3 regions of the Fundidesulfovibrio magnetotacticus genome follow, and region 1 is predicted to be linked to each of the others. Evidence: predicted binding sites of a transcription regulator. Region 1 holds the regulator's gene; each other region holds the start of a gene.
What was found. Region 1 encodes sigma-54, which starts transcription at its own class of promoters, with help from an activator protein. Its sites were predicted from a motif close to CTGGCACGGNNNNTGCTT; they were not measured.
Positions count from the first base shown of each region.

Region 2: the regulator sigma-54 is predicted to act here: its motif matches at 2,576-2,593, upstream of NNJEOMEG_RS08780 (PEP-CTERM sorting domain-containing protein).
Region 3: the regulator sigma-54 is predicted to act here: its motif matches at 1,115-1,132, upstream of NNJEOMEG_RS17405 (periplasmic heavy metal sensor).

Region 1 is NZ_BLTE01000014.1:119,414-122,995, reverse strand. It holds gene hpf (ribosome hibernation-promoting factor, HPF/YfiA family) at 1-374, opposite strand, end outside; gene rpoN (RNA polymerase factor sigma-54) at 415-1,854, opposite strand; gene NNJEOMEG_RS15015 (KdsC family phosphatase) at 2,139-2,699, opposite strand; gene pyrG (CTP synthase) at 2,756-3,582, opposite strand, start outside.
Region 2 is NZ_BLTE01000007.1:47,798-51,379, forward strand. It holds gene NNJEOMEG_RS08770 (PilZ domain-containing protein) at 1-429, opposite strand, end outside; gene NNJEOMEG_RS08775 (hypothetical protein) at 704-1,483, opposite strand; gene NNJEOMEG_RS08780 (PEP-CTERM sorting domain-containing protein) at 1,670-2,551, opposite strand; gene NNJEOMEG_RS08785 (patatin-like phospholipase family protein) at 2,714-3,582, shown strand, end outside.
Region 3 is NZ_BLTE01000019.1:31,849-35,430, reverse strand. It holds gene NNJEOMEG_RS17410 (GDP-mannose 4,6-dehydratase) at 1-947, opposite strand, end outside; gene NNJEOMEG_RS17405 (periplasmic heavy metal sensor) at 1,219-1,761, shown strand; gene NNJEOMEG_RS17400 (hypothetical protein) at 1,924-3,153, shown strand; gene NNJEOMEG_RS17395 (two-component system sensor histidine kinase NtrB) at 3,158-3,582, shown strand, end outside.

The DNA.
Region 1 (3,582 bases):
TCGGATTCCTCGATGGCGTGGACCTTGCCCTCGGTGGTGAAGCTCACCACGCCCATGGTCACGTCGCCCTGGGTGGCCTTGCGGCGGTCCTTCATCTTCTCGCGCAGCTTGCGCAGCTGGGCGTCGAGCTTGTCCGTGATCATGTCGATGGTGGAGTACATGTCGTCGGAGCGCTCGTGGGCCGAGATGTGCATGGCGTCGGCGTCGATGACCACGTCGGCGATCTGGCGGGTCTTTTCAACGGAAAGAGTGACCACCACTTCGGCGTTGTCGGAATTGCTCATGTACTTGGAGAGCTTGTCGAAACGCTTGGCAGCATATTCCTGCAGGCCGGGAGACGGCTCGAAGTTCTTGAAATTGAAAGCGATATTCATGATGACCTCCGGGGGTGACGCCGCGTGGCGGCGGATTTGACTACAAAACGTCCTTGCGCTTCGAGGAGGACTCGATGCCCATGGCCATGCGGTACTTGGCCACAGTGCGCCGCGCGATGTTCACCTGCAGGCGCTGCTTGAGAATCTCCGCGATCTGTTCGTCGCTGGTGGGCTTTTTGGGGTCCTCGGCCGAGATGAGCTGTTTGATCACGGCCTTGACCGACTCCGAACCCACCGAGGAGCCGTCGTCGAGTTCCAGCGCCGAGTTGAAGAAGAACTTGAGCTCGTAGATGCCGTGCGGGGTGGCCACGTACTTGCTCGTGGTGATGCGGCTCACGGTGGATTCGTGCATGCCGATGTCGTCGGCCACGTCCTTCAGGATCAGGGGGCGAAGCCGCGTCACGCCGTCCTCGAAAAACTCGCGCTGAAATTTCACTATGGATTCGAGCACCTTGAACAACGTGCGCTGGCGCTGATAGAGGCTCTTCATCAGCCACTGGGCGCTGCGCATCTTGTCCTGGAGATATTCCTTTTCCTTGTTGGCGCTGGAACGGCCCATGTCCTCCATGTAGTAGGGGGAAAGCTGGAGCTTGGGCAGGCCGTCCTCGTTGAGCACGATCACGAAGTCGTCTCCGTATTTGTACACGAACGCGTCCGGGCTCACGTACACCGGGTCCGGCGAGCTGAAATGCGAGCCGGGCATGGGGTCGAGCGTCTGGATGATCTCCAGATACTCCTTGACCTCCTCCATGCTCAAGCGGAACTTTTTCGCCAGGGGCTTGTAGCGCTTCTTCTCCAGGTCTTCCAGGTGGTCGCGCACGATCTCCAGGAGCACCGGGTCCGTGTAGCCGTACACCTCCAGCTGCACCAGCAGGCACTCCTGGGGCGAACGCGCGGCCACGCCCACGGGATCGAGCCGCTGCAGCACCTGGATGACAACCTCCACCTCTTCGGGAGTGACCGCAAGCACCTGGGCGAGTTCCTCCGCGCTGGAGCGCAGATAGCCCCCGGAGTCGAGGTTGCCCACGATCTCGTCCGCGATGGCCTGCTGCCGCGCGTCCAGGGGAGAAAGGCTGATCTGCCACGCCAGGTGGCCTTCCAGCGAGGGCTTGGCCGTGAGCCTGGCCTCGAAGGACATGCCCTCCTCGGGCGTCTCGTGCTCGCGCACCGTGGCCTGGCGCGAGGTGGAAGCGAAATCGCCCAGGTAGTCGTCCCACTCGGCCGTCTTCATCAGCTCGCGCTGCATGGCCCCCTCCTCCTGGGTGGGGTCGGGGGCGTGGGAGTCCTCGGCGATGGTGGGCTCGGGCCGCTCGTCGTCGAACTGGGTCTCTTCGAGCAGCGGGTTCTCCATGAGCTCCTGCTGCACCGTCTCCACCAGCTCCAGACGGGAAAGCTGCAACAGCTTGATGGCCTGCTGCAACTGGGGCGTCATCACCAGCTGCTGCGAAAGCTTGAGTTGCTGCCTGAGCTCAAGTGCCATCGTGCTGTCGTCTCCTTGTGGATTGGACCGGGCGGCTAGCAAGAAGAATGCCGGACGCCCGCCTAGCCCGGTGGTTATGCACCAAAACCGAACCGGAAGCAAGACTTGACGGCTTTTTCCGTGAAGCGCCAAGGACGGCGGGGGCGGACGAACGGGCAGTCCGGGGAGAACCTTCCGGCGCGCAAAGGGCTTCGCCCTCCGCACTCCCGGGTGGCTTCGCGGGTTTCACCGGGTTCTGCGCGGCCGGACAGGCGGCCATCGCCGCATTTCGCCCGACGTATCGGCTACAGGGCGATGTCGCGCCAGAGGGCTTCGCGTTTTCCCTGGGCGGTGAGCAGCAGGCGCACGGCGTCGCGCACCGCGCCGTGCCCTCCGGGCAGGCGGGAGACCCAGGCGGCCAGGCGCAGGATTTCGGGCTGGGCGTCGGCGGGGGCCATGGGCAGCCCGGCCCGTCGCATGGGCGCGGCGTCGAGCCAGTCGTCGCCCATGTAGGCCAGGTGCGGGAAGTCGAGGCCGCGCTCGGAGAGGATGCGTTCCAGGACGGGGAGCTTGCGCAGGTGGCCGCCGTGGAAGGCCGTGACGCCAAGCTGCCGGAGCCGCTCCTCGGCCTGATGGTTGGGCAGCCCGCTCAGGGCGGCCACTTCGATGCCCGCGCGCTCCAGGAGCTTCAGGCCCATGCCGTCGGGGATGGAGAAGCACTTGAGGGACTGCCCTTGCTCGTCCAGCCAGAGGCGGTTGTCGGTGAGCACGCCGTCCACGTCGAGCACGAGCAGGCGCACGTCGCGGGCCAGGGCCAGGGCGCGGCGGCTGAGGCCGGGGCGCGCGGGGCGTTTGAAGGGTCGCATGAGGGGGGAGAGGAAGGCCCCGTCGGCCGGAGAAGGCCGACGGGGCGCAGGTTTTATTACGATTCCCGCTGGGTCTTGGCGGCCCGGATGAATTCCCGGAAGAGCGGGTGGGGCTTCATGGGGCTGGACTTGAATTCCGGGTGGAACTGGCAGCCCAGGAACCAGGGGTGCCCGGGCAGCTCCACGATTTCCACGAGGGATTCGTCGGGAGAGAGCCCGGAGAAGACCATGCCCTTCTCGGCCATGCGGGCGTGGTAGGCCTTGTTGAACTCGTAGCGGTGGCGGTGGCGCTCGTCGATCTGGGCCTTGCCGTAGGCCTCCATGGCCTTGGTGTCGGGCTGAACCACGCAGGGGTAGGCGCCCAGGCGCATGGTGCCGCCCATTTCGGAGTCCATGTCGCGCTTTTCGATCTTCTTGGTGCGGAAGTCGTACCATTCGCGCATGAGGTAGATCACGGGATCGGGGCTCAGGCGGTTGAATTCCTCGGAGTTGGCCTCGGTGAGCCCCAGGACGTTGCGGGCGAACTCGATGCAGGCCAGCTGCATGCCCAGGCAGATGCCGAAGAAGGGGATCTTGTTCTCGCGGGCGTGGCGGATGGCGGCGATCTTGCCCTCCACGCCGCGCGAGCCGAAGCCGCCGGGGACGAGGATGCCGTCGAGTCCGGCCAGGCGCTGGGCCACGTTGGCCGAAGTGACCTCCTCGGAGTTCACGTAGAGCAGGTTCACGTGCACGCCGTTGGCCACGCCGCCGTGGATGAGGGCCTCGTGGAGGCTCTTGTAGGCCTCCTTGAGGTCCACGTATTTGCCCACGATGCCGATGGAGACCTCGCCCTGGGGGTTGGCCAGCTTGTGGGTGAGGTCCTTCCAGGCGGCGAGTTCCGCGT
Region 2 (3,582 bases), on a different contig from region 1:
TGACGGCACACTAAAAATAACAACAAACGGTGTTCCACTACGCAGATTATCCACTATCACAGACGAGTCGCAGCTGATGACCATCCCGAGGCCACCAACAGAAATGTCACGTATCTTCACGGCCTTATATTGTGTCTCATTGTGCGGCATAGAAATCTCCATCACTCCGTTTATCGATACATCAACACGCTTCTCCCTCCTTTTATCGAATCCGTTTTCATGGAAACGTGCATCGCTCGTGCAATTCAAGAATTTTGTCAAAACATCATCCAACAGTGCGTCCTGCGTTTCTCCAGCGAGACTGGCTTTTTCACGGAATCTGTCAGCCAAACCGACTGGAATATCAAAACAAACTGTTGTCGTGCCCCCCCTTGATACTGTCAATTGCTGATGCATCACTGTATGCTCTCTTTCCTTGTCTGTTGTCATATTTCAAATACATTACAAAATATATGCCAAGACAGCCGTCCTCTCCAGGATTGGAAACTGCACTCTGGACGTGCCGAAACGGCCTTTTCGGATGAATCCAACGGGCAGAATGTAAACAAACGCAACACATGTCGGATGTTCTTCCAGAAGGGACCGGCACGGTGATGCGGGGCCGGGCATGCTATGGCCAGGACTTGGGACGCGCGGAGAGGTCAGGAGTGGATCGGCCTTGGGCTCCGCCAAGCCGGAGATCACGACAGGGAAACGCCGGGAATTAGAAAACCGTCGCCCCGATCACGTGGACAACGTCCCGGAGGGGGTGGGCTTCGGGCCTGGGAGCATAGCTCCATTCCCAGCGCTCCTGGGGCGCGGGGGAAGCCACGCCGTGCAGAGGATCCGACATCATGGTCTCGTTGTCGGCAACCCCGAGCCACGCAAGCTCCGTGAGCAGACAGCGAACCCCCGGACGGCTTTCAAGCCAGTCGAGGTGGGCCTGCATGGCATTGCGCGCGAAAGCTTCCAACTCCCCTTCCGAATGGCGGCCGGCGGTCCAAAGGCGCTCCATGGGCAGCAGGGGAAGCCGTGCAAGAGCATTGGCGGAAATCGTGATGTCCGGGCTCACCCCGGGAAGCGGGTCGACGGGGACGAATCGGTTCGGGAGTCGCACCCCGGATTTCAGGGACTCCAGCACTGCGGAAAGCGAGCCGGTAAGGTCCGCATGGAGAAGGCGCACGTTGCCAAGCCGCGCGGCCCTGCGCCGGACCTCCAGAGGATGGGCGACATCGACGAGCACGACGTTGACGAACAAGCGGGAAAGCTCTTCCAGCGGAACATCGAGACACCACCCCGACCCCGCCACCACGGCGACGCCATGCCCGGCGGCCGATCGGGCGGACCGAAGGATAAAAGCGCGGCAGGCTTCGAGATGACCCCGCCAGGCCTCGGCGTTGCGCGTCCAGATTCCCCGGTAACGGGCGGCATCCCGCGCGTACCCCAGGGGTTTCGCTTGGTCGAGCACGGAGGCCGAAAGGGCCCAGTACCATTCTTGGAGCATTGCTTGTCTGCTTGTACGTGTTTGAGCAGGTACATCATCCTGTAACAACGCTTCAAGCGGTTCGTCTAGTGGGGGGGGGCGATCGGGGCCGCAGGAATCATTCGGATCGGGGCCAGAAACGACAAAGCCCGGCGGCCGAACACCGCCGGGCCTGTAAGGATACCCGACATGAATTGAAACGATCCCTTACACTTCTTCCTTACTGCGGGCCCGCCTGCGCAGGAAGGAGATTCCCAGCGCGCCGGCGCCCATAAGGAGCATGGAGGCGGGTTCCGGGTTGGGAATGGGCGCCCGCTCGTAGAAGACGTCGTTGGCGCAGCTCACCGCGAAGCCTACAGTCATGGAATGATGACCTTGCAGCTCGATGCCGCCGCCGGAAAGGGTCCAGGTGGCCCAGAAGTCGGTGCTGGTCGTATTCACAGCCACGCTGGTGGGCCAGGTGACCGTCGCGGTGATGCCGGTGGGGTCGCCGGGATCTTTGGCCTGCACGGGGTGGTTCTTGCGCCAGTCCCAGCCGCCGAGGTTGTATTCGTAGACCGTGGACATGTTGTAGTTGGCGGCCCACGTCGCCGTGTTGCCATACTCCAGCCCCGCACCGTCGGCTTTGTACACCGTCCACTGCGAGTCGACCACATCGTTCTTCACCGCGTCCATGGCCGCCTTTTGCTGAGCCGACGACGCTGTCGCCGTTCCGCCCGGGCGAACGAGCGAATCGGGGTTGTGGATGATGTAGTCCCAGTCCGTGTCGTTGTCGATGTTGATGAAGATGTCTCCGGGCTTCAACTTGTCGGAGTTCCACGAACTGCGCGACTGCTGCGTCGGAAGGAAGAAGTCGACGGAGACAGCGGTTAGGTGCGTTCCGTTGAAAGTGAATCCAATCTGTTTGATGTCCGGAATGCCTATGACATCCCCGGGGATGGCCCCGTATTTGGTCCCGTATGTCGTGACATAGGTCGAGGAGTTGTATCCGTCCCAGTTCAGGTTTGTGTCCTGGGTATACTCAGGAGCCGCCAGGGCGGACCCGCTGAAGAAGACTGACAACGCCAAGATCAGTGTGAACGGCTTCATGGTGATCTCCTTTCAAAGGTCCTAAAGCATGAATCGTGCCACGACGGCCTGCCAGGCCCGTGCGAGAGGACACGGATCATGGAGTGCAATTTGCTTGGTCAGCCTGGCCCGGCACGGAGGATCAAACCCGAACACAAGCCACCCAAGCCCGGAGGATACGGCGTGACCCAATTCCGAAATCTTGTCTTCAAAGGCGGCGGGGTGAAGGGTGTCGCGTACATCGGAGCGTTGGAGGCCCTTGAGCAGTACGGGGTCATCCCGGACATCCGCAGGGTTTGCGGCACGTCCTCGGGGGCGCTCGTGGCCGCGCACATAGCCCTGGGCGGCCGGGCCGAACAACTCGGGCGGCTGCTGGACAGCGGCTTCCTTCGCGGACTTCTGGACAAGACGTTCTGGCCTGGCCAGCCCCTGCCCCACCTGCTCACCGATTACGGCTGGTTCCAGGGCAAGCGCCTCAGCCTTTGGCTCAAGCGGCACATGGAGAGCCTTTCGGGCGATCCCGGAATCACCTTCGGACAGCTTGAGGGACTTGCGGGCCGCAGCGGCGCTGCCTGCAAGCATCTGGCCGTCATCGCGACCAACGTGACACTCCAATGCGCGCACATCTTCAGCGCCTCGACAACGCCGGAACTGCCCATCTGGAAGGCGCTCCAGGCCTCCATGAGCATCCCTTTCCTGTTCAGCGTCGCCCGGCTCGACGGCGAGGGCCCCTACGTGGACGGCGGCCTCACTTGGAACTACCCGCTGAATTTCTACGACGAGGCGCGGTGGCTCTCGCAGGAGGACGACGCGAGGCTCTTCGCCCTGGTCGACCACCCCTCCTCCAGAAACGCCAGCCGGTTCTATAACAAGGAAACCCTTGGGCTCATGGTGGAGACCCGGACGCGAGACGCCGGCGTCGCGCCCGATGATTCGGGCTTCCGGCGCGGCATCGAATCCTTCCCTGCCTACATCAAAGCCATGATCGGACTGATGACCGACTCCAGTTCCGGGAATTTCCTCAACCTCTCCGACTGGCAGCGAACCGTCTT
Region 3 (3,582 bases), on a different contig from region 1:
TTTTGTTCGGCGCGCACCATGGCGGCAGCCACTTCGGGCATGGCCATGGTGGCGCGCCAGCCCAGCTTCTCCTGGGATTTCGCTGGATTGGCGCGGCTCACGAGGATGTCGGAGGGGCGCAGGAGGCCCGGATTGCGGTCCACGTGGTCGGCGTGGTCGAGGCCGAGCTCGGCGAAGACCCGGACGATGAAATCCTGGAGGGAGAAGCTCCGGCCGGTGGCGATCACGTAGTCGCCGGGTTCGTCCTGCTGGAGCATGCGCCACATGGCGTCCACATATTCGCCTGCCCAGCCCCAGTCGCGCACCACGTCGGTGTTGCCCAGGCTCAGGCGCTCGCCGGACCCGCCGGCGATGCGGCAGGCGGCGGCCACGATCTTGCGCGTGACGAAGCGTTGCGGACGCAGGGGCGACTCGTGGTTGGAGAGGATGCCGGAGCAGGCGTAGAGCCCGTAGGCTTCGCGGTAGTTGGCCACGGCCCAGTGGGCGGCGGCCTTGGCCACGGCGTAGGGGCTGCGGGGTCGGAAGGGGCTCTCCTCGTCGGCGGGGCCGGGGGCGTTGCCGAACACCTCGGTGGAGCAGGCGTTGTAGAGGCGCACGGGTTTGCCCAGCAGGCGCAGGAGTTCCAGGATGTTCAGGGTGGCGGCGGCCACGGACTCGAAGGTCTCCAGGGGCTGCTCGAAGGAAAGGCCCACCGAGCTTTGCCCCGCGAGGTTGTAGATCTCGTCGGGCTCGCAGCGCTCCACTGCCTGCCAGAGCCCCCGGAAATCGGTGACCGAGGCCGAGTGGATGGTCACCCGGTCCGCCACGCCCAGGGCGGCCAGGCCCGAGCGGTTGGCCATCTGGGCGTCACGCGAGGTGCCGGCCACGCGATAGCCTTTGTCGCACAGAAGCCTGGAGAGGTAGGCCCCGTCCTGGCCGGTGATGCCGATGATGAGGGCGGATTTCATGCTGGGTCCGGGAGTTGACGTTTGGCGGCTTTTCTTGGGCCAAACGTAGGGCGCTGTCAATGGCGACCCGATGCGCTGTTGTGCAAATCGATGTGCAAAGAGTTGCACATTGCGTTTGATCGGTCCTTTCAAAAGTCGTAGGTTGCAGTAAATATTGATGTAATTTTGTGGCACGCTTGCTGCTAAATGGGTTCGGCGGCCGACGAGACCCGGTCCGCCACAGCACGCCGCGCCCTGGCGCGGCGTGATGGACGAATCCAAGGAGAACACCATGAAATCGCGTCTTGCCTTGTCGATCCTGGCCCTGGCGGCTGTGGTGGCTTTCGGGTCCCTGGCCGTCGCCCGTCCCGGCGGCGGGTTCCACGCCTGGCTTTCCAACCTGCCCCAGGAAAAGCAGGAGCAGGTGGCCAAGCTCTACGCCGAAGGCCGCCAAAAGCTCTACGATCTGGAGAGCCGCAAGTGGGCCAAGCAGGCCGAAATGAACGCCCTGCTCGTGCAGCCCAAGCCGGATTCGGCAAAGATCGACGCCCTGGCCAAGGAGATCGGCACCCTTTCCTCCATGGTCTACCAGGAGCGCGTTGCCCTGCAGCAGCGCATCCTCAAGGAGACCGGCGTGAACATGCCCCTGGCGGGCGGGCCCGGCGGCGGCTACGGCCAGGGCTGCGGCGGTCCCGGCGGCGGTTACGGAAGGGGCATGGGCATGGGCTACGGCCCCGGCTGCGGCGGCCCCCAGGCGGCACAGCCCCAGGCCGACCAGCTGCCCCCCTGCTGCCAGACCCCCGGCCAGCAGACCCCGCAAGCGCCCGCGCAATAGTTCCTGTCCACCTCACCCCCCTCACCTCGGGAACCCCGCCCCCCATCGGCGGGGTTCCCCCTCATCCCTGGCCCGGCGATTGCCATGCACGCCCCCGAGGTATAAACCGCCCAAAGGCCCGGCCTCCTGCGGCCGGAGCGTTTCAACCCCGGGAGCCCGCTCATGATCCGACGTCTTCTCTGGCTTCTCAGTTCCTTCGCCATGGCAGGCGTGATCGCCTCCGCCCTGGCCCTCTTCGCGGGACCCTCCGCGGAAGTGGCCCAGTGGTCCGGCTGGACCTTTCTTGGTCTGTCCCATCCCAGGTGGCAGGCCCTGCACATGGGCCTGGGCGTTCTGCTGGCCCTGGCTTGGCTGGCCTCGCTCATCCCCTGCGGTCGCCGCGTGATGGCCCCTGCCCAGGGCGAGGGCGACTTCGGCCCCTCCCTGGCCGTGGCCTGCATCGTTTTCGTGGCCTTCGCCGCCGCCTCGGCCCTGCTTCTGCCGCCGGGCGGCACCCTGAGCGCGCTCTCGGGGTCGCTCAAGAAGTGGCACGCCAAAAGCTTCGGGGAGCCCCCCCTGGCCGGAGCGGCCGACATGGCCCCCACGGAACTGGCCAAGCGACTGAGCCTCGACCCCGGCAAGGCCCTCACCAACCTCGCCGTGCACAACGTGCGCCTGAGCTCCCCCGACGCCACCCTGGCCGAAATCGCACGCCAGAACGGGCTCGTGCCCGCCGCCGTCTACGAGACTCTGCGCGGCGGCCGCGAGGCCAGGCTCCCCGCGCCCGCCGCGCAGGCCGAGGCCCCCAGGCCCCAGGCCCCGCCGCCCCCGGCCCTGCCCGCAGACCCGCCGCCGGGCCTGGGCCGCCTCAAGCTGGCCGACGTGTGCGAGCAGTACGGCATGAACCTCCCGCGCGCCGTGGAAACCCTGGCCAAGGCGGGCATCAAGGCCTCCGGCGACATGACCCTGCGGCAGATCGCCCAGTCCAACCTCATGTTGCCCGTGGAGGTCTACGACGCCCTGCGCGGCACGCCCCAGGCCGTCCAGACGCCCCAGGCCGTCCAGGCTCCGCCTCCCGCGCCCGCGGCGCAGCCCGCGCCCGCGCCCGCTCCGGCCCCGGCTCCGGCTCCGGCACCCGAAGTCCCGCACGGGATGCAGCCGCCCATGCCTGCGCCGCCCCTCGTGGCGCCGCAGCCGCCCGCCCAGCAGGCCCCGGCAGCCGTACCCGTCCCCGAGGGCCTGGAACGCATGACCCTGGCCGCCTTCTGCCGCGACCACTCCCTGGACACCGCCCAGGCCCTGGCGCGCCTCAAGGCCAAAGGCATCGTGGCCTTCTCGGACATGACCTTCCGCGAACTGGCCATCGAGAACAACCTCACTCCCGAGCAGGTCATGGAACTGCTTGTGAGGTAACGCCATGGACGTCTCCGCCCCCAGAGCCCCGCGCAGCCTCCCGGCCCTTGCGGCCCTGGCCCTGGTGCTCATGGGGGCGGCCCTCTCGGTGATCACCTGGCGCAACCTCGAAGCCCAGCGACGCGTCATCGACCAGCACGCCCTCTTCGCCGCGCGCACCATCCTGCGCGGCGTGGAGGCCAACTTCATGCGCCTGCTCCCCCACCTGGGACGCATGCCCCGCGACCAGGCCGTGGAGCGCCTCGAAGACCTGCTGCGCGAGGTGGTCGAATCCGGCGACCTCCTCTTCCTGGGCATCTACGGCGAAGACGGCGAACTCCACGTCTCCTCCGCCCCCAGGCACGCCAACAACTCACTGCGCGCGCCACTGGACCAGGACGCCCTGGCGGACCTGGCCATCACCGGCGAATGGTTCGGCACCCTGCCTCT